Regions from separate parts of the Cupriavidus sp. GW822-FHT03E04 genome, predicted to be linked through region 2. Evidence: riboswitches for the same ligand, from Rfam matches in the RefSeq annotation. Region 2 holds a riboswitch; the other holds the start of a gene.
The links. A riboswitch is a leader RNA that binds a small molecule or an ion and turns the genes downstream of it on or off. The one in region 2 is predicted to bind glycine.
Positions count from the first base shown of each region.

Region 1: another riboswitch for glycine. It lies ahead of AC1RQC_RS10165 (D-amino acid dehydrogenase); the one in region 2 lies ahead of gcvT (glycine cleavage system aminomethyltransferase GcvT).

Region 1 covers NZ_JBXANI010000006.1:215,169-226,302, forward strand. Annotated here, with positions in the region: gene AC1RQC_RS10160 (DUF3772 domain-containing protein) at 1-2,295, shown strand, start outside; gene AC1RQC_RS10165 (D-amino acid dehydrogenase) at 2,309-3,577, opposite strand; glycine riboswitch at 3,746-3,842, opposite strand; gene AC1RQC_RS10170 (hydrolase) at 3,941-4,627, opposite strand; gene AC1RQC_RS10175 (NnrU family protein) at 4,965-5,657, shown strand; gene AC1RQC_RS10180 (Bug family tripartite tricarboxylate transporter substrate binding protein) at 5,891-6,892, opposite strand; gene AC1RQC_RS10185 (acyl-CoA dehydrogenase family protein) at 6,976-8,142, opposite strand; gene AC1RQC_RS10190 (CaiB/BaiF CoA transferase family protein) at 8,174-9,382, opposite strand; gene AC1RQC_RS10195 (enoyl-CoA hydratase/isomerase family protein) at 9,392-10,168, opposite strand; gene AC1RQC_RS10200 (IclR family transcriptional regulator) at 10,301-11,134, shown strand, end outside.
Region 2 covers NZ_JBXANI010000018.1:137,250-148,383, reverse strand. Annotated here, with positions in the region: gene AC1RQC_RS25655 (L-serine ammonia-lyase) at 1-1,079, opposite strand, end outside; gene AC1RQC_RS25650 (DUF421 domain-containing protein) at 1,111-1,653, opposite strand; gene gcvP (aminomethyl-transferring glycine dehydrogenase) at 1,767-4,688, opposite strand; gene gcvH (glycine cleavage system protein GcvH) at 4,790-5,170, opposite strand; gene gcvT (glycine cleavage system aminomethyltransferase GcvT) at 5,271-6,410, opposite strand; glycine riboswitch at 6,509-6,660, opposite strand; glycine riboswitch at 6,682-6,769, opposite strand; gene AC1RQC_RS25630 (UvrD-helicase domain-containing protein) at 7,004-9,109, shown strand; gene AC1RQC_RS25625 (dioxygenase family protein) at 9,373-10,158, opposite strand; gene AC1RQC_RS25620 (hypothetical protein) at 10,148-10,780, opposite strand.

The DNA.
Region 1 (11,134 bases), on a different contig from region 2:
CGCGCGGATGCCGTTGCCGAGCTGAAACGGCTCCAGACCGAGCAGGACCGCATCAAGCAACTGGCATCGTCGCCCACCAGCGGCACGCAGCTCGAAGGGCTGGATGACGCCATCCACCAGTTGGCAGGCGACGTCGACAAGCTGAGCGCGGCGCTCACGCCCCAGCGTGCGCAGTTGCAGGCACAGCTCGACGTGCTCGGGCCGCCACCCGCCGCCGGCACCACACCGGAGGCCGCTGCAGTCGCACAGCAGAGGGCAGACCTGAACGCGCGCAAGGCGCAACTGGACAGCGGACTGAAGCAAGCGGCCGAGGTCAAGGGCAATGTCACCAACCTGACCGAGCAGATCGCCAAGCTGCAGCGCAGCCGCTTGAAGAACCAGCTCGCGCTGCGCTCGGCCAGCATTCTCAGCATGGCATTCTGGGAGCCGTTGTTCGCGCCAAGCCAGGAGGACCAGCAGCGGCTAAACGCGTTCATGGGGCAAGTTACCCCGTTGTGGGACCTGGCCTGGCAGCCCGGGCGGCAGGCAATCACCGCCCTGCTTCTGCTGCTTGCGATCGGCGCCTGGACCATCGGCCGGCGGCTGATCGAGCGGGCGCTGGCATGGTTCTGTCTGACCCGTTTGCCCGAGAGCCGGCTGCGGCGCAGCGCACTCGCGCTTGCAACGGCACTCGCGACGGTTGCGGCAACCGCCATCGCGGTACAGATTGTGTGTTTTGCTTTCGCCCCGCACTACGAATTGCCAGCTCAGGTGCAGGACCTGATCAGCGAACTCGGCAAGCTGACGCTGACAAGCGCGCTGATCGCGGGCCTGGGACGGGCATTGCTGTGCACGCGCCATCCCTCATGGCGCGTGCCTGCGCTCGCCGACAAGGTCGCGCTGGCGATGCGTCCGTTCCCTAGTGTCCTCGCGGGCCTGCTGCTGATCGCCGGCACACTCGAGCAACTCAACCGGACCGCGGACACAAGCCTGCAGGTGACCTTGCTAGGCCGCGGCCTGGTGTCGCTTGTGGTGGTGCTGACAATCGGCGCGGCGCTGCTGCGCGCCAACCGCGTGCGCACGAAGCTCGCCGCTGCGGGCGAGCGGCCTGAATCGCGCTCCACCTTTGCCGGCCTGATCCACGCTGGCGTAACGGTGACGGTCGTCGCCTCGCTGATGGCGCTGCTGATCGGCTACATCACGTTCGCGCGCTTCCTGACCTACGAGCTTGTCTGGATCGACATCGTCCTGTGCAGCCTGTACCTGTTGACGCAACTGACCCGCGACGTCTGCGAAAGCGTGTTCAGCGCGCACCATCCAAGCGGCAAGGTCATCAAGCAGTTATTCGGACTCGGGGACAGCCATCTCGCGCAGGCGTCGACGGTGCTCTCGGGGATCGGCACCAGCCTGCTGCTCCTGGTGGCCGTCATCGCGCTGCTGACCGGCGGCTTCGGCACCACGCCGAGCGACCTGCTCAACAGCCTGCTGACGATGCTAGGCGGCGAGCGGCTGCGCAGCCTCAACATCATGCCCGACCGCATCCTGAACGCTGTCATCGCGCTCTCGGTCGGCACCTACCTGCTGCGCTCGGTGCGGCGCTGGCTGGACGCGGAACTCTTGCCGAAGGTCTGCATGGAAGCGGGCCTGCGCGCATCGCTCATCACGCTGTTCAGCAACATCGGCTATGTGCTGATCGTATTGCTGACGCTGTCGCTGCTGGGCGTCAGGTGGGAAAACCTGGCCTGGATCGTCAGCGCGCTGTCCGTGGGTATTGGCTTCGGCCTGCAGGAGATCGTCAAGAACTTCGTGTCGGGGCTCATCCTGCTGACCGAGCGCCCGGTGAAGGTCGGCGACATGGTGAGCATCGGCGGCGTGGAGGGCGACATCAAGCGCATCAACGTGCGCGCGACGGAGATCCTGCTGGGCGACCGCTCGACCGTGATCGTGCCCAACTCGCAGTTGATCTCGCAGAACCTGCGCAACGTGACGATGAGCAACAGCACGCAAGGCGTCGCGACGCTGCTGCTCACCTTCCCGTTGAACATCGATCCTGAACAGGTGCGCGAACTGCTGCTCGACTCCTATCGGGAAAATGAAGCGATTCTCGACAAGCCCGCGCCATCCGTCACGTTCAGCCAGCTGGCGCCGAACGGGATCACGCTAAGCGTGACGGGCTACGTAGGCAGCCCGCGGATCGCCACCGCGACCAAGAGCGACCTGCTGTTCGAGATACTGAAGCGGCTGCGCGCGGCCGATATCTCGCTGTCGGTCCCGCAGACCTTGCGGGTGGAGAATATGGCCGCGCTTGGCGCGTAACGCGTCCGGCCCCTTACGGAGTCACCAGCGCCACCGAGTCCTGCACGCCATGCGCACGCCTGGCGCCCATGGCTTGCTGCACCACATCGCCGATCATGTCCGCAGTGACCGCCGACAGCGTCCATCCCAGGTGGCCGTGGCCGGTGTTGTAGAACACGCAGGACGCACGGCCCCGGCCCACGCGCGGCAGCATGGTAGGCATCATCGGCCGCAGGCCGGCCCAGGGCACCACGCTGCGCGTGCTGACACCGGGGAAGCACTGGTTGACCCACTCCACCAGCGGACGGATGCGGTCGGCGCGGATGTCGCGGTTGTAGCCATTGAACTCCGCCGTGCCCGCCACGCGGAAGCGGTCAACGCCCAGGCGGCTGGTGACCAGCTTGGTCTCGTCGTCGAGCAGGCTCACGACGGGCGCGGCCGCCTGGCTTTGCGCGTCGTTCAGGTTGACGGTGATCGAATAGCCCTTGACCGGATAGATGTTGACGCGATCGCCAAGGCTGGCCGCCAGCGCCCGGCTGGCGGTGCCGGCACAGACGACCACGCCGTCGAACACGCGCGATTCGGCCTGCTGGCCGTCGCTGCTGACGATGGTGACCTGCCGGCCGTCAGTGCTGACCGACTGGACATCCTGGCTGTACAGGCAACGCACGCCCAGGCGGTCGATAGCCGCGGCCATGCCGCTGGTGAACTTGTGGATGTCGCCAGTAGAGTCGCTCTGGGTGAAATAGCCACCGTAGTACTGCCCGGCCAGGGTCGGCTCGATGGCGCGCATTTCTTCCGGCGTGACCGCGTGGCGCTCCAGCCCGCCCTCGGCCAGCAGCTTCGATACCCTGCCTGCATGCTCGAAACCCGCCTTGTCGCGATAGATATGGAGGATGCCTTCCTTCTTCAGGTCGAAATCGATGCCTTCGGCCGCCGCCCAGGAGAACAGGTGGTCACGCGCGGCAATCGCCAGGCGCGTGGTCTCGATGGTGTTCTTGCGGTAATGGGGAATGGCGGCGATGAACTCGGCGAACCAGGACAGCTTGTGCCAGCTCGGGCGCGGGTTGACCAGCAGCGGCGCATCGCTCTTGAGCATCCACTTGATGCCCTTGAGGATGGTGGACCAGTGTGTCCAGACTTCGGCGTTGGAAGCGGAAAGCTGGCCGCCGTTGGCGAACGAGGTTTCCATGGCGGCATAGCGGTGTTTTTCGAGCAGGGTGACCGAGAAACCGCGTTTGGCGAGCGCGTAGGCAGTGGTCACGCCGGTGATGCCACCACCGATAACGGCAATTGATTTCATCTCTATGGTTCCAGGACGTCGGATGGGAGCCTCTTGCGCAGCATGCGCAAAAGACGCCCCCTCTGTCCTTGACCTGAGAGATTCACGATACGCCACTTTGGGGGTGGCGGGGATCGCTTGCTCCTTCGGTACCGCCGGCTGACGAGCGCCGGGGTTCTTCAGAGTTCAAACGTGATACCGGTCCTTTTGCCTGAGAGTTTCCGGGGCGGTTGCTCCTTCGGCGCTGCCCGGCGCTTGGCCAGGCAGTCTCTCCCGATATCAACTTTGCATGATGCCGCCAGGTAATACCAAGTGGCATGGCTCGGAACTTTAGCACTAGTCTGACTGCCTGGGAAATTTCCCTGCGGGTTCAGGCCGAGAATATCAGCGGGCCGGAACCGGGGCGATCGACGCGTGCGGCGTGGCGGTGCGCTGCGCGGCCTTGTGCACCATGGTGTAGGCGTAGTCCACGCCCATGCCGTAGGCGCCCGAGTGTTCCTTGACCAGCTGCATCACGGCGTCATAGCTGTCGCGGTGCGCCCAGTCGCGCTGCCATTCGAGCAGCACCTGCTGCCAGGTCACCGGCACCACGCCGGCCTGCACCATGCGCTGCATGGCGTAGTCGTGCGCTTCCTTGCTGGTGCCGCCGGAAGCGTCGGCCACCATGTAGATCTCGTAGTCGCTGTCGTGCATCGCCGACAGCGCGAAGGTGGTGTTGCAGACCTCGGTCCACAACCCGGCCACGATGATCTTCTTGCGGCCGTTGGCGGCCAGCGCGTCGCGCACCTTCTGGTCATCCCACGAGTTCATCGAGGTGCGTTCCAGCGTCTGCTGGCCGGGGAATACGTCAAGCAGTTCGGGGTAGGTATAGCCGGAGAAAGACTCGCTCTCCACCGTGGTGATGGTGGTCGGAATATTGAAGATCCTGGCCGCCTTGGCCAGGCCCACCGCGTTGTTCTTCATCGCCTGGCGGTCCATCGACTGCACGCCGAAGGCCATCTGCGGCTGGTGGTCGATGAAGATCAGCTGGCTGTTTTGCGGGGTCAGGACTTCGAGCTTGGCGTTGGTCATGATTTCTCTCCTTGGCTATTTGGCTATCTGGTTGAATTATTTAGAACGTCGTCTTTGGCGTCGATCCGTCCATGGGTTGAACTTTATGGCAGCGCCGGCTGACGATGTGATGAGTTAGTCGGATAACTTGTTCAATTTTATTGATTGATATTTAATGGGAGTAGGAGGCAGCCAAACGGTGGGGTGGCCGCGTTGGCTTTCGCGACACCCAAGTAGTAATCTTCAATACTGGCTGCCGCATAGGGAACAAAGGCAAAATGCCCGACTGCTCGATGGCGGCTTGAATTGCGATGGGGCAATACGGTCAGCCAACGATATGACTTGAGGAGCCGGGCCAATGGGAAGCACCAACGCAGTTGCGGTGGCGGCAGTCGCCTTCGTGGGCAGCCACTTTCTCTTGTCCCATCCGCTGCGCAGGGGTTTGGTCCGCGCACTTGGCGAAGCCGGGTTCCAGGGCGTTTATTCGCTGATTGCAGTCTTGACGCTCGGCTGGCTGATCCTGGCATACCGAAAGGCGCCCCTGACGGCACCACTATGGCCGGTAGGAAACGGCCTCTGGGCGGCTGTGACCACGGTCATGCTGATCGCGTCGGTCCTCCTGATGGGTTCGCTGATCCGCAACCCGGCGCTTCCCACCGGCGGTCGGCTCGGCGCGTTCCCGGAAGCAGCGCGCGGCGTGTTCGCGGTGACGCGCCACCCAATGATGTGGTCGTTCGCACTTTGGGGGCTGTGCCACATCGCGGTGTTTCCGGTGGCCAAGAACATCATGATCGCAGCGGCTATGGTCATCCTCGCGCTCGTCGGCGCCGCGCTGCAGGACCGGAAAAAGGAGCAGCTCCAGCCCGATCTCTGGCCCGCATGGGAGTCCAAGACGAGTTATCTGCCGTTCGCGGCGATTGCCGCTGGCCGTGCGCGGCTCGGCGGGTTCGGCTTGCACGCGCTTTTGGGCGGCCTCGTCGTCTGGCTCGCAGCAACCTGGGCACATATCCCGCTCGCCGGTTGGGCCGCGGGCATCTGGCGCTGGCTGTAGCTGTAGCTGTAGCCGCAGCGTCAGGCGTCCAGATACACCCGCATCAGCGCCTCGAACCACTCCACGAACACCGCCAGCCCTCGCGAAGACCGCTATCGGGCCGCCCCGGGGCTACGCGCGTCGTCAAAGTTGTGAAGGCTTAAGCTTTTGCCTCGGAATCCGGAGGGAGAGGGCGGCGCGGGGAGGAAGCGAATGGGGCATGATCCCCCTCCGCTCCGCCCCGCGCTCTCTTTTTACTGCAGCTCGATCTTCGCGATCGCTGCCAGCCGCTTCCAGCGCGCTATCTCGTCCTTCTGGTAGTCGCGAAGTTCTGCCGGCGTGGACAGGATCAGCGAGGTGGACTGGCGCTGGTAGTACTCCTTGACGTCGTCGGCGGCGCCGGCCTGGGCAAACAGTTCGCCAAGGCGTTGTGCAATGGGCGCAGGTGTCTTGGCGGAGACCGCCGCTGCCACCCAGTTGTAGGCCAGGAAGTCCGGCACGCCGGCTTCGGCCGCGCTCGGCACGCCCGGCAGTAGCGGCGAACGCTGGGGCGCGGTGTAAGCCAGCGCGCGCACCTTGCCGCCCTTGACCAGCTCAATCGCGCCGCTGGCATCCACCACGGCGAAGTCCACGTTGGCGGCCATCACGCCGTTGATCGCGTCGCCCGCGCCCTTGTAGGGCACGGCAGTGGTCTTCATGCGGCTTTGCTCGTTCAGCCATTCGCTGTACAGCGTGTACGACACCGAGCCGGTGCCGTAGTTGAGCGCGCCGGGCCGCTTGCGCGCGTCCTCCACCAGCGCCTTGAGCGTGTGGTACGGCGAGCTGGCGGGCACGATGATCAGGCATGGCCCACGCGAGAGCAGCGTGATGGGCGTGAAGTCGGTCAGCGGATCGTAAGGCAGCTTGCGAAAGGTGGCGGCATTGGTGGACAACGTGGAGTTGCTGCCGATAAACACCGTGTAGCCGTCGGCCGGCGCGCTGAGCAGCGTCTGCACGCCGATAAAGCCGTTGCCACCCGGCTTGTTCTCCACCACCACGCCCTGCCCCGTCAGCTCGCCGATCTTCTTGGCGAACATGCGGGCGGTCATGTCGGTACCGCTGCCGGACGGGAACGGCACGATAAAGCGGATCGGCCGGGTGGGAAATGCCAGCGGCTGCGCCAGCGCGGCGAACGGCGCGCCTGCCAGGCTCGCTGTAAGGACGGTCCCTGCCAGGACAGCGAAGCGGCGCCGGGAACAGTTCACGGTTCGGGTCATGTTGTCTCCTTGGTCTTGCGCCTGGCAGTGGGTTCCGCCAGTGCGGGTGCGTCAGTGATTCCGTGGTTCGCTTTGGCGGCGGGCTAACGCTTGAGGCCAAGCAGATCCCGCGCGATAACCCATCGGTGCACTTCGGACGGGCCTTCGTAGATGCGCATCAACCGCGTCTCGTTGGCCATCTGCTGCAACGGCATTTCCTTGGTCATGCCCATCGCGCCAAAGGCCTGCATGGCGTGGTCGATCACGTCCCAGGCCATCTCGGTGGCGAATACCTTGATCATCGAGACCTGGGTACGCGCCTCGTCGCCGGCGTCAATGCGCGCCGCGGCCTCGTATGTCATCAGGCGACAGGCGTGGATGCGGGTGGCGGCATCGGCCACCCACCACTGGATTGCCTGCCGGTCCGCCAGCGCGGCGCCGAAGGTGCGGCGCTGCGGCGCGTACTCGCACAGCATGTCAAGCGCGCGCTGGGCGCGGCCAATGCACCAGGCCGCCATCTGCACGCGCCGGCTGGACAGCCGTGCCTGCATCGGCGCGAAGCCCTGGCCTTCCACGCCCAGCAGCTGCGTGTGCGCGACGCGGCAGTCCTCCAGCACCACCTCGTAGGTGGAGGCGCCGCCGATCATGGGGATGCGCCGTTCTACCTTGAAGCCGGGCGTGCCACGGTCGACCAGAAAAGCGGAGATGCCGCCGCGGGCGCCGCGCGCCTTGTCGGTCACGGCCATCACGATGGTCCAGTCGGCGCGGGCAGCGCGGCTGATCCAGATCTTGCGGCCGTTGAGCACCCAGTCGTCGGCGTCGCGTTCGGCGCGGGTGGTCATCATGGCCGGGTCGCCGCCGGCGCCGGGCTCGGAAATAGCGATGGCGGAGATGGTCTCGCCGCGCGCGTACGGTTCCAGGTAGCGCGCACGCTGGGCCGCGTCGGCGGTCTTGAGCAGCATGCGCAGGTTCGGCGAATCGGGCGGCAGGTCGTAGGGTGTGACGGTCTTGCCTAGTTCCTCGTTGACGCCGACCATGGCCACCACTGGCAGGTCGGCACCGCCCATCTCGGCCGGCGCATCCAGGCCCCACAGGCCCAGCTCACGCGAGAGTCCGTCCAGCTTGTCCTGCTCCTGCGCCAGCAGCGTGAGCTGGCCGCCCTCTGCCTCGCGGGCCAGCACGCCCGCTTCAAGCGGGATCAACTGCTCGCGCACAAAGCGCGCCACCAGATCCTTGAGCATCTGGTGCTCTTCTTCCAGTGCGAAGTTCATGCAATGTCTCCTTTATTGTTTGCGTCCCGCTTCAGGCGGCGTTCCGGCCGCCCGTCACCCGGGCGATGTCTTCAGGGGCTAGCCCGGCTTCGCGCAACACTTCATCGGTGTGCTCGCCCAGCGTGGGCGCGTGGCGGCGCAACGACAGCGGTGTGGCGGAGAAGCGCGTCGTGGGCCGCATTTCGCGCAACGGGCCCTCGGTGGGATGCTCGGTCTGCTGGAACAGCCCGACCGCCTCCAGGTGGGGATGCGCCAGCAATTCGTCCGGCGCATAGATCGGCGTGGCGGGGATATCCAGCGTCTCGAACAGCGCCATCCACGCCTTTGTGGTCCGGGTCGGCGTGATTTCCGCGAGGTGCTGGTACAGCGCGCGGATATGGGCGTTGCGCTGCGCGCGGCTGGCGATGTTGTACTTGTCACCCAGGTCATCGCGGCCCACGGCGTGGAAAAAGGCTTTCCAGTGGCGGTCCGTGTACGGTAGTGCGCAGATCCAGCCGTCCGCAGTCTGCGCCGGCCGCCGCCCTCCCTGCAGCAGGCGCGCATAGCCGGGCGCGCCGGTGGCGGGCTCGAAGGTCAACCCCGCCAGGTGCTCGGCCATCACGAAGCTGGCCATGGTTTCCAGCATCGGTACTTCCACCGCTTGCCCGCTGCCGTGGCGCTCGCGGTGCAGCAGCGCGGCCATCACCGCGTTGGCCAGCGCCATCCCGGTGGTCTTGTCGGCAATCAGGCTAGGCACGTACTCGGGCCGGCTGCCGGCGACGCAGCCCAGCGACACCAGCCCGCAAGCGGCCTGGATGATGTCGTCGAAGGCCGGTTTGTCACGGTGCGGGCCGTCCTGGCCAAAGCCGGTGGCCACGCAGTAGACGATGCGCGGGTTCAACGCTGCCACCGCAGCGTAGCCAAAGCCCAGCCGCTCGATGGCGGCCACGCGCATATTGTGGATCAGCACATCGGCGCCGGCGATCAGGCGGCGCAGCGCCGCAGCGCCTGCAGGCGTCTTCAGGTCCAGCACCACCGAGCGCTTGTTGCGGTTGAGCGCCAGGTAGATCGAACTCATGCCGGCGTTGCGCGATACGCCGTTGGCGCGCATGAGGTCGCCTTCCGGCCCTTCGACCTTGATGACGTCCGCGCCCAGGTCGGCCAGAGATTGCGTGGCCAGGGGGCCCAGCACCACCGAAGTCAGGTCGAGTACGCGAATTCCCTCGAGCGGGCCGGCGCAGACGGGTTTCTCATGTTGCATACGGCCCCCTCAGCGGCGCTGGAACACGGGCGCGCGGCGCTCGGCCATCGCCGCCACGCCTTCGCGGAAATCCGCGGTAGCGAACTGCACGCGCTGGATGGCCAGTTCACGCTGGTTGGCCTCCACGATGCGGTCGGCCAGGCCCAGGCGCAGCGTCTCGCGTGTGCTTTCCACGGCCAGTGGCGCCGAGGCCGCGATATCGTGCGCGAGCGCCAGCGCGCGGGCACGCACCTCGGCCTGCGCCACCAGTTCGTCGGCCAGCCCGATGCGCACCGCTTCTTCGCCGTCGAGGCGCCTGCCCGTATACAACAGCAGCGCGGCCTGCTGCTCGCCGACCAGGCGTGGCAGCGTCACGCTCATCCCAAAGCCGGGATGGAAGCCGAGCCTGTTGAAGCTGGCGCTAAAGCGCGCTTCGCGGCATGTGATGCGAAAGTCCGCCACCAGCGCCAGTCCCAGCCCCGCGCCGATCGCGGCGCCCGCAACCGCGGCCACGATGGGCTTGCGGTTGCGGTACAGCTTCATGGCCTGTGCGTAGAAGGCCGATGGGTCGCGCGAGACACTGCCCTGGTCGGTGCCGCTGAAATCGGCCCCGGCGCAGAAGGCGCCTACGCCGGAAGACAGCACGATGGCGCGACAGCTGTCGTCCTCGTCGAGTTGCAGCAACGCTTCGGCCAGCCGGCGCATGACATCGGCGTCGACAAAGTTATGGGGCGGGCGGGAGATCTCGATCTGCGCAACATGCTGGTCGCGTGTCAGGACGATTTCGGGGGTGGATGCCGAGGTCATGGCGAAGGGCTCCGGGAAGTGGAAAGGCACCCAGTATTCGCCGATGTGGATTCCCGCGCTACACTACAATTTCGAATACCGAAATTACTTGCAGCGCCCCGATGCTGGATTGGCGGGCCTGCGGCCAACTACATGCCTGATCCGCACCCCCATTCCGACCCCGGTTCCGCCCCGGCTTCCCACCCGGATTCCCGCGCCAAACCGCCTTCGAGCCGCGAACTCACGCACAGTACGGGCCGGTTCACGCGGCAGACCGAAGGCAGTCAGTCGCTCGAACGTGGCCTGATGCTGCTGCGCGCGTTCCGCGTCGGCTCTTCCAGCCTGACCAATGCGGACCTGGCAGCGCGCACCGGCCTGCCGCGCCCCACTGTCAGCCGCCTCACGCGCTCGCTGGTGGACAGCGGCTTCCTGTGCTACGACGCCACCGAGCGCGCCTATCGGCTGGCGGCCGTGGTGGTGAGCCTGGCGGACGCCTTCCACCACGCCACCACGGTGCCCGATATCGCCCTGCCGCTGATGCGCAAGATCGCCGAGGCGGAAAAGGTCAATGTCGGCCTGGCCGTGCCCGACCAGACCGCCATGGTCTACCTGGCCGCGGTGCGCCACAGCCGCGACAGCGTATCGCGCACCCGGCGCGTAGCGCCCGGCACGCGCGTTCCCATGGAACTGACCTCGATCGGCATGGCGTGGCTGGCCGCGGTGCCGGCCGGCGTGCGCGACCACTTCCTCGCACGGATCGAGGAGAAGGCCGGCGACGAATGGCCGGCCTTGCACAAGGAACTGTCGCGTGGCATTGCCCAGGCAAAGGCGCAAGGCTATTGCAGCACCAACTACCAGCCCGGCCACCTGACCGCCGTGGGCGCGGCGTTCCGCGGGCCGGACCACCAGTGGTACGGGCTCAATATCAGCTTCCCGCACAAACCCAGCGAAAAGCCGCGTGATGTGGCACGCTATGCGCCGCTGCTG
Region 2 (11,134 bases):
GCGGCCAGGGCGCCGGCGGCCATCGAGCAGGCCACGCCGACCTCGCCCTGGCAGCCGACTTCGGCGCCGGAGATCGAGGCATTGAGCTTGTAGAGCATGCCGATGGCGCCGGCTGTCAGCAGGAAGTCGATCACGCCTTGCGGGTTGGCGCCGGGCACGAAGCGGTCGTAGTAATGCAGCACGGCCGGGATGATGCCGGCGGCGCCGTTGGTGGGCGCGGTGACCACGCGGCCGCCGGCCGCGTTTTCCTCGTTGACGGCGATCGCATACAGGTTGACCCAGTCGATCACCGAAAGCGGATCGGCCAGCGCGCGCTCGGCGTGCTCGGTGAGGTTGCGGAACAGGTCGTGGGCGCGGCGCTTGACCTTGAACGGCCCGGGCAGCTCGCCGTCGGTGCGGCAGCCGCGTGCCACGCAGGCTTGCATCACGGCCCAGATCTGCAGCAGGCCGGCGTTGACCTCGGCCTCGCTGCGCCACACGCATTCGTTTTCCATCATCAGCCGCGCAATGCTCTTCTTGCTGGCGGCTGCCATCTCCAGCATCGCGCGCCCGCTGCGAAACGGATGCGGCAACTGCTGGTCAGCCTCCAGGATATGCGTATTGGCCGCACCGGCGGTGATGATGAAGCCGCCGCCCACCGACAGGTAGCGCCCTTCGCGGATGCGCTCGCCACCAGCGTTGAAGGCGTGGAATTTCATGCCGTTGGGATGCTCGGCCATGGCCTCGCGGCGGTAGAAGACGATGTGCTCCTTCTCCACGAAGGGCACGGGATGCGTGCCCAGCAGAGAGAGCGTGCGGCTGGCGCGCAGCGCGGCCAGTCGCAAGTCGATGGTGTCGGGGTCGATGGTGTCGGGCGCTTCGCCCAGCAAGCCGAGGATCACGCCCTTGTCGGTGCCGTGGCCGCGGCCGGTGGCGCCGAGCGAGCCATACAGCTCCACGCGCACGCTGGCCACCTGCGGCAACAGGCCGTCGCGCGCCAGGCCCTGGGCGAACATCAGCGCGGCGCGCATCGGACCAACGGTGTGCGAGCTTGATGGGCCGATGCCCACCTTGAACAGGTCGAAGACGCTGACAGCCACGGTAGGCTCCTGGGGTTGGCTCGCGCCGGGATCAGACCGGCGCGTCCGTGTCCTGATTGATGGGGGCGCGCCACAGCGAACCCGCCGCATTGGGCGGCGCGGGTGGCGCGTCTTTCTTTACCAGCACGCTGATGGTGCCGTCGTTCTCGAGGATCGCGAAATGCACATCGGCAACGCGCTCGCACCCCGCATGGCGCAGTGCCTTGCGCAGGTCGTCGCGGGTCACGAAAGCGCGCTTCATCACGTCACCGAAGACCATGCCGTCGTGGATCAATACCTGCGGGCGCCCCTCGACGACGTTCTCGAAGCGCCGGCTGCGCCAGCTCAGCCACGCCAGTACAAGGTTGGCGCCGACCAGCGTCACCGCCAGGATCAACCCGGCCGTGACGGAGTTGTCCCCGGCGTTCATGGAGTTCTGCACGGCGTTGGACAGCACCAGCAGCAGCACCAGGTCGAGCGAGGTGAGCTGCCCGATCTGGCGCTTGCCGGACAGCCGCAGCAGCACCAGCAGGCTGCCGTAGACGATCAGTCCGCGCAGGACGAATTCCCACCATGGGGCGCTGAGATTCCACATGCGTGCTCCGTATTCCGGGCACGGCCGGGTGGCCGCGCATCCACACAGAGCATAGCGCGAGGGCGATGCGCCGGGGCCGCCGCAACGCGCGGTGGCCCCGGCCTCATGCCAGCTTACTCTTGTGCGTACTCGCTCATCGGCACGCAGGCGCAGAACAGGTTGCGGTCGCCGTACACGTTGTCCGCACGGCCAACGGGCGGCCAGTACTTCTGCGTGCGCAGCGCGGCCACCGGGTAGGCGGCTTCCTGGCGCGTGTACTTGTGTTCCCACACGTCGGCGGTGATCACCGCGGCGGTGTGCGGCGCATTCTTCAGCGGGTTGTCCTCGCGGTCGAAGGTGCCGTCTTCCACGCGGGCGATCTCGGCGCGGATGGCGATCATCGCGTCGATAAAGCGGTCCAGCTCGTGCAGGGCCTCGCTCTCGGTCGGCTCGATCATCAGCGTGCCCGGTACCGGGAAGCTCATGGTGGGGGCGTGGAAGCCGTAGTCCATCAGGCGCTTGGCTACGTCCTCGTTGGAGATGCCGGTGGTCTTTTGCAGCGCGCGCACGTCCAGGATGCACTCGTGCGCCACCAGGCCGTGCTGGCCGGTGTAGAGCACGGGGAAGTGCGGCGACAGGCGGCGCGCCACGTAGTTGGCGGCCAGGATGGCGTTCTCGGTGGCGGCGGTCAGGCCGGCCGAGCCCATCATGGCGATGTACATCCACGAGATCGGCAGGATGCTGGCCGAGCCGAACGGCGCGGCGGACACGCCGCCGATGCCATGGTCGTCGCGGCGATAGCCCACGCTGTCCTGGTTGGGCAGGAAGTCAGCCAGATGCGCGCCGACCGCCACCGGGCCAACGCCCGGGCCGCCACCGCCGTGGGGGATGCAGAAGGTCTTGTGCAGGTTCAGGTGGGACACGTCGCCACCGAACTGGCCCGGCGCGGCGGTGCCGACCATGGCGTTCATGTTGGCGCCGTCCACGTAGACCTGGCCACCATGCTTGTGCACGATGTCGCAGATCTGCTGCACGCCCTGCTCGAATACGCCGTGCGTGGACGGGTAGGTGATCATGATCGCGGCGAGGTTCTTGCTGTGCTGCTCGGCCTTCTTCGCCAGGTCTTCCAGGTCGACGTTGCCGTTCTCGTCACAGGCCACCACCACCACCTTCATGCCGGCCATCTGTGCCGACGCCGGGTTGGTGCCGTGCGCGGAGGAGGGGATCAGGCAGATGTCGCGGTGGCTTTCGCCACGGCTGGCGTGGTACGCATGGATGATCAGCAGGCCGGCGTATTCGCCTTGCGAGCCGGCATTGGGCTGCAGGCTCACCGCGGCGTAGCCGGTGGCGGCGCACAGCATGGCTTCGAGCTGGTCGATCATCTCGCGGTAGCCGACCGTCTGGTCCAGCGGCGCGAACGGGTGGATCTTGCTGAATTCGGGCCACGTCACCGGGATCATTTCGCTGGTGGCGTTGAGCTTCATGGTGCACGAGCCCAGCGGGATCATGGTGCGGTCCAGCGCCAGGTCCTTGTCGGCCAGCATGCGCAGGTAGCGCAGCATTTCGTGCTCGGCGTGGTGCGTGTTGAACACCGGGTGCGTCAGGTAGGCGCTCTGGCGCGCCAGGCCGGCCGGGAACGCGTCTTGCGCGGCGGCTTCGAGTGCATCGAAGCTGGGCACCGGCTTGCCGTGGGCGAAGATTTCCAGCAGGGCGACGACGTCCTCGCGCGAGGTGGTCTCGTCCAGCGAGATGCCGATGCGGGTGGCGCCGGCGTGGCGCAGGTTGATGCCGCGCGCGGTGGCCGAGGCGTGGAGGGCTTCGGTGTTGAAGCCGGTTTCCAGCGTCAGCGTATCGAAGAAGGTGGCGTTGGTGCGCGCGTAGCCCAGTTGTTCCAGGCCGCCGGCCAGCGTGGCCGTCAGGCGGTGCACGCGCTGGGCGATGCGCTTGAGGCCTTGCGGGCCGTGGTACACGGCGTACATCGAGGCCATCACAGCCAGCAACACCTGTGCCGTGCAGATGTTCGACGTCGCTTTCTCGCGGCGGATATGCTGCTCGCGCGTTTGCAGGGCCAGGCGGTATGCCTTGTTGCCTTGCGCGTCGATGGTCACGCCCACCAGGCGGCCGGGCATGGAGCGCTTGAAGGCATCCTTGACCGCCATGTAACCGGCGTGCGGGCCGCCGAAGCCGAGCGGCACGCCAAAGCGTTGCGAGTTGCCCACTGCCACGTCGGCGCCCCACTCGCCGGGCGCGGCGATCAGGGTCAGCGCCAGCAGGTCGGCGGCAGCCACCACCAGGCCACCAGCGGCGTGCACCGCGTCGGCGATGGCGCGGTAGTCGGCCACATCGCCGTTCACGCCGGGGTACTGCAGCAGCACGCCGAAGGCATGGGCACCGGCCGCTTCGGCAGCGGGGCCGACCTTGACTTCGATGCCCAGCGGCAGCGCGCGGGTGCGTACCACTTCCAGCGTTTGCGGCAGCACGTCATCCGCGACATAGAAGGTGGTGGAGGCGTGTTTGTTGACGCGCTGCAGCAGCGTCATGGCTTCGGCAGCCGCCGTGCCTTCATCCAGCATCGACGCATTGGCGATGTCCAGGCCGGTCAGGTCGGTCACCATCTGCTGGAAGTTCAGCATGGCTTCCAGGCGGCCCTGGGAGATCTCGGGCTGGTAGGGCGTGTAGGCGGTGTACCAGGCCGGGTTCTCGAAGATATTGCGCAGCACCACGCCCGGGGTCAGCGTGTTGTAGTAGCCCTGGCCGATAAAGCTCTTGAGCACGCGGTTCTTGCTGGCCAGCCCACGCAGCTTGGCCAGCGCGGCTTCTTCGGTCAGCGGTGCGGTGAACTCGCCCAGCGGCATGCCGTCGCGGCGGCGGATGGCGGCGGGGATGACGGCGTCGATCAGCGCGGCGCGGTTGTCATAGCCCAGCACCTTGAGCATGTGCTGTTGTTCGGCGGCGTCGGGGCCGATATGGCGGGAGGCGAAGGCGTCGCGCGCCTCCAGTTCGGCCAGCGTGGGCCGGGCAACTTGGGCGGCAGTCATGGGCAGGGGGGCGTTCATGGCAAGAATCTCGTGAGAGCGGTGCGGCGGGTGGTCGGCCCGGTCCGCGTCGCGGCAGTCTTTATCCGTCATTCCCGTGGCGCGGGAATGACGATCTGGCATCAGGCGCCGACGTTGGCCTTATAGGCGTCGGCCGACATCAGGCCGTTCACGTCGTCGCTGTTGGCCGGCTTGAGCTTGAACAGCCAGGCGTCGAAGGCGTCGGCATTGACGCTTTCCGGAGAGGCGGCGGCGGCGTCGTTGATGGCGATCACTTCGCCTGCCACCGGAGCGTAGATGTCGGATGCGGCCTTGACCGATTCCACCACGGCCAGCGCGTCGCCGGCGCCGACCGACTTGCCCACTTCCGGCAGTTCCAGGAAGACGATGTCGCCCAGCGCGTCCTGCGCGTGGTCGGTGATGCCGATGGTCAGCGTGCCGTCGGCTTCGACGCGCACCCACTCATGGGACTCGGTGTATTTCAGGTCGGCGGGGAAATTCATGGGATTGCTCCAGATTCAATTTGTTATTCAGCGCCCGCCGGGGGGTGTCGATGTTCGACGGGGTAACCGCCGGCGGGCGCGCTGTGACCGGTGCGAGCGTTCAGCTCACGAGTGCCTTGCCATTGCGCACAAACGGCAGTTTAACCACAGTCGCGGCGAGTTTGCGGTCGCGGATCTCGACCTGCACCTCGGCGCCGAGCGTAACGTCGAGCGGCACGCGGGCAAAAGCGATGGATTGGGACAGCGATGGGCTGAAGGTGCCACTGGTGATTTCACCTTCGCCAGCAGGGGTGATGACCTTCTGGTGGGCGCGCAGCACGCCGCCCGCTTTTCCGTTGGCCGGGCGCAGGATCAGCCCGACGAATTGCTGGGTCTTGCCGCCGGCGACCAGGGCCGCCTTGCCGGTGAAGTCGCGTTCGCTTTGCAGGTCCACGGTCCAGGCCAGGCCGGCGTTGAGCGGCGAGGTGTGGATATCCATGTCCTGGCCGTACAGGTTCATGCCGGCCTCCAGGCGCAGCGTGTCGCGTGCGCCCAGGCCCGCCGGGCGCACGCCCTCGGCGATCAGCTTTTCCCACAGGCCGGCCACGTTCTCGGCTGGCACCACCAGCTCGAACCCGTCTTCGCCGGTATAGCCGGTGCGTGCCACCATGACTTCGCCAAGGGCGGGATCCTGCACCACGACGGCGTTGAACGGCTTCAGGGCTTCGCTGGGTTGCGTCGAGGGGAAGGCGCTCCACACCTTGGCGCGGGCGTTCGGGCCCTGCACCGCAACGATGGCCAGCGGGTCCACGCCGTCGGGCGCATTGTCGTGGCGGCGCGGCGTGATGCGCACGCCGCTATTGGTGGCGGCGTTGCGTGCGGCGATCCATTCGATATCGTTGTTGGCGGTGCCAGCGTTCACCACCAGGCGGAAGTGGTCCTCGGCGAAGAAGTAGACGATCAGGTCGTCGATGACGCCACCCTTCTCATCCAGCATGCAGGAGTACAGCGCCTTGCCCGGCGTTTGCAGCTTGTCCACATTGTTGGCCAGCAGGCCGCGCAGGAAGGTACGCACATGCTCGCCATTGAGGTCGACCACGCACATGTGGGAGACGTCGAACATGCCGGCATCGCTGCGCACAGCATGGTGTTCCTCGATCTGGGAGCCGTAGTTGACCGGCATGTCCCAGCCGCCGAAGTCGACCATGCGGGCGCCGAGGGCGCGGTGGATAGCGTTGAGGGGCGTGGCCTGGAGCGTCATGGAATCCTCGGGGGAAGGCAAATCTCGGTTCGAAAACGAAAAAGGGCCATCCGCCGCAGGATTCGGCGCGCCATAGCGCTGCCAGATCCGCTGCGGCGGATGACCCCTCTGTCCTCGATACCTGAGAGATTACAAGGCGGGATCCCAATTGCTGGAAACCCAAACCTTGCGCGCCCCTTCGGTGGGCACGCTCACCAAGGCTGTCGACGGAATCGATCAGTGGCGGGTGCCGCTCTCCAGAGTACGGCGTGCATCGTGTGCATGTTGCAAGCCGATCCAACCAGTCCATGGTGCCTGAGAGTTTTCGGGTGATACCCCTTCGGCGGCGCAAGATCTGCGCGCTCTCCCGGTCGGATGGCGCGACTCTACAGCCAGCCTCGGGGGCTTGTCAACGCGCTCGCGCGCCAGCCCGGGCGCAGCCGCGGGCCGGCTGGCCGGCGTGTTAACATCTGCGGCTCCGATGGCTTTTGCTGTGCCGCAGGCTTCACCCGCGGCCTTGGCCGCGCCAATGCATGTGCTGCCTTTGCCATGCGTAAAAGCCCGCGCCCGCCTTGCCGGCCATTCCGCCACCCAGCACCACCACCAGCCCTCGCATGACCCACGGACTCAACCCTGCCCAATCCGAAGCCGTTCGCTACCTCGACGGCCCCTGCCTGGTGCTCGCCGGCGCCGGCTCGGGCAAGACCCGGGTGATCACGCAGAAAATCGCGCACCTGATCGAGGACAAGGGCTTCCAGCCCAAGCACATCGCCGCGGTGACCTTCACCAACAAGGCCGCCAAGGAGATGCAGGAGCGGATCGCCAAGCTGATGGAAGGCAAGACCACGCGCGAGGGCAAGCGCATCCCCATCAAGCAGATCACGGTGAGCACCTTCCACTCGCTGGGCGTGCAGATCCTGCGCGCCGAGGCCGAGCACGTGGGCCTGAAGCCGCGCTTTTCCATCATGGACTCGGACGATTGCTTCGGCATGGTGCAGGAGCAGCTCGCCTCCACCGACAAGAAGCTGATCCGCAGCGTGCAGAGCACCATCTCGCTGTGGAAGAACGGCATGGTCGATCCCGAGACCGCCATCGCCCAGGCCGACAACCCCGACGATCACCAGGCGGCGCTGATCTACCGCAACTACGTGGCTACGCTGCATGCCTACCAGGCGGTGGACTTCGATGACCTGATCCGCCTGCCGGCCGAGCTGTTCGCGCGCAACGAAGAGGTGCGCCTGCGCTGGCAGAACCGGCTGCGCTACTTCCTGGTGGACGAGTACCAGGACACCAACGCCTGCCAGTACCAGCTGCTCAAGCAGCTCGCCGGCGGCTCGCACCTGCGCGCGCCGGCCTTTACCGCGGTGGGCGACGACGACCAGGCCATCTACGGCTGGCGCGGCGCCACGCTGGACAACCTCAAGCTGCTGCAGACCGATTTCCCCGACCTGAAGGTGGTCAAGCTGGAGCAGAACTACCGCTCCACCGTGCGCATCCTGGAGGCCGCCAACGCGGTCATCTCCAACAATCCCAAGCTGTTCGACAAGAAGCTGTGGAGCGAGCACGGCATGGGCGACCCCATTGCCGTCAACCCGATGAACGATGAGGAGCACGAGGCGGAGTCGGTCGTATTCCGCCTGTCGGCCCACAAGTTCGAGCGCCGCGCGCAGTTCCGCGACTACGCCATCCTGTATCGCGGCAACCACCAGGCGCGGCTGTTCGAGCAGATCCTGCGCCGCGAGCGCATTCCTTATGTGCTCTCGGGCGGGCAGAGCTTCTTTGACAAGGCCGAGATCAAGGACATCTGCGCCTACCTGCGCCTGATCGCCAACCCGGACGACGATCCCGCCTTCATCCGCGCCATCACCACGCCCAAGCGCGGCGTGGGCAACACCACGCTGGAAGTGCTTGGCACCTTCGCTGGCCAGGCCAAGGTGTCGTTGTTCGAGGCGGCCATGATGGGCGGCATCGAAGGCAAGCTCCAGCCGCGCCAGCTGGAGCCGCTGCGGGTGTTCTGCGAGGCCATGGTGCGCCTTGCCGGGCGCGCGGCCAGCGATCCCGCCACCCAGGTGCTCGACGACATGATGGAAGGCATCCACTACGAGGCCTACCTGTACGACACCTTCGACGAGCGCCAGGCCCAGTCGCGCTGGACCAACACGCTGGAATTCCTCGACTGGCTCAAGCGCAAAGGCACCAAGCCCGAGGCCACGGGCGAGGGCGAGGAGGCTACCGGCTTCGACACCGCCGATGGCTTTGGCGACGAGGGCAAGAACCTGCTGGAGCTGACCCAGACGGTGGCGCTGATGAGCATGCTCGAAGGCCGCGAGGAAGATCCCGACGCGGTGCGCCTGTCGACGCTGCACGCCTCCAAGGGGCTGGAGTACCCGCACGTGTTCCTGGTCGGGGTGGAAGAGGGCATCCTGCCCCACTGCCGCGAAGACGAAGACATGAGCGATGAGAAGATCGAGGAAGAGCGCCGCCTGATGTATGTAGGCATCACGCGTGCGCAGCGCAGCCTGCACCTGAGCTGGTGCAAGAAGCGCAAGCGCGCCCGCGATACCTACTCTTGCGAGCCGTCGCGCTTTATCGGCGAGATGAAGCTCGAAGAGGCCCCCGCGATCAAGGACGAAACGCCCGCCATGAGCCCCAAGGACCGCTTGGCCGGGCTCAAGGCCTTGCTCGGAACGCCCGGTACGCCAGGCAAGACCTCCGCGTGACCGGCGCCGGCAGGCGTTTCGTGCCCCATCCCGGTGCCAATCGTACAAAGTCGATACATTAGCCTACAAGCGGGACATGACCCTCGCCCGATGTCTGTCTAACATCGCCGGTGCCTGGCCCGACGTATGGACCAGGCGCCGCGCCGTTCCGTCCCTTCGGAGTGGCGTGGCCGGGCAGCACGCCCGACTTCTTCCCTGTTCAGCGCCTCCGCACTTGGGTCCGGGGGCGTTTTTTTTAGGGAATCCGCCAGATCCCGTGGCCGTCAGGCGCGCGCGATGCCCAGGGTGAATTCGCCTTCCAGCGTGCCGGCCGCGTCCCGCAGGCGGCGTACCCGCAGCAGGTTGGGGCGCGTGCCGGCAATGCCGTCCTGTGCGTTTTGCACGGGCGAAGCGCCCCGCGCGCGATACGCGGCATGCTGGAGATGCACCTCGCGGCTGAGCGCATCGTCGAAGAACAGCTGGCTGGTCAGTACCTCGGTCTTGCCGAGATGGATCTTCAAGTGGATATGCACCGCGCGCGGCGCGTACCAGCCCGGGTAGATCGTCAGGAACTGCGCGGCGCCATCGGCGCCGGTGGGTTGCACGCCGCGCAGGAAGCGGGCGGGACTGGCCGGCACGGCGTGCATGCCGCCGCCGTCCGGGCCCTGGCCCGGTCCTTGCCCCGGGCCGGAGCCTTCCGCTGGCGGCGGCGGCATGCTGCCCTGGTCGTAGCCGCTGTAGCTGCCGCCGGCATCGCAATGCCAGATGCTGGCCAGCGCGCCGGCCACGGGCGTGCAGCCGCGGCCGGTGTCCACCACGAGTAGCCTGAGCCGCAGCAACTGGCCCGGCCGGCCATCGCGGATATCGGTGCGCACCAGCGCCTGGTCGATATAGAACGGGCCCTCGGTCAGGGTCGGCGTGAGCAGGCAGGTGGCAGGTTGCGCGGCGGCGTCGCCCGCCAGCCCGATCAACCCGGCACCGAGTGATCCTCCCAGTACACCGCCGAGGAAACGGCGGCGGCCGCCGTTAGCGGCTATCGGGCCTGCGTGGTCGAGGGGCTTACTGGGCATCTGGCGCTCCTTGTTGGTGAAGCCCCGCAGCGCCGGGTACGCCGAATGAGCCATTCGCGCCGAAGGCGCAGGGCATGGGCGCAGGTCCACGGCCGGGCATGGGGCCTGCCATGGCGCCGGGGAAAGGGTGGGGGCCGGGGCCGAATGCGCCCCGCGGCGAACCCGCCAAGCGGCCCTCCGGCATGTCGCGCAGGCGCTTACGCTGGCCGGCATCCAGGCTTTCTTCAAATGCGATCCAGCGATCGCGCGCGGCGCGGCGATCCTTGTCGAGCGCATCGTGCAGGCGGTCTTCCCGCTCCGCGCGGGCGCGCAGCGACGACTCGGGACCCTGCGGCTGGCCGGGGCCGCCGCCTTCGCGGACAAAGCGAGCCTGCAGTTCCAGCGCGTGCGCATGCGCTTCCCGCGCCGCGTCCAGGGCGGCTTGCCATAGGATGGCCTGGGCAGGCGTGAGCACCAGCGCTTCGCGCAGCGATGCGGGTGCCACCGGCCGGCCGTGGCCGGCAACTGCCTGCGGGCTGGTTTGCAGCGCGTGCGCCGGCAGCGTCAAGGCGCAGGCGCCGCACAGCACGGCAAGGGACAACAAGGCGCGGATGCGGGGCAGCAAGGCTTGGGGCTGGGTCACAAGGATTCTCCATGGAGGTCATGCGGGGAGAGGCCCGGGATTGCCGACGTGATGCCGATGGCTTCAAGCATAGCGGGGGCGCCGGGCTGCCGTGGCCTGCCGGTCAGGAACTGGCAGGCACAAAAGCGGCGGGATAACGACATGCCATATTAGAAAGGCCCGCCCGCCGTTGCTTGAGCGCTTGGTCAGCGCGCGGAAGCAATGCCGTACAAAGCGGGCCGCCGGGCGCGCCGCTTTGTATCAAGCCCGGTACAAAGCGGCCACACCCTGCCTATCAGGCCGCCGCGCCGGGCTGGTAGAGTGAATCCCTGGCGGCGGCGGCTTGCCGGGCCGCCTCAATCCGCCCAAATCCGC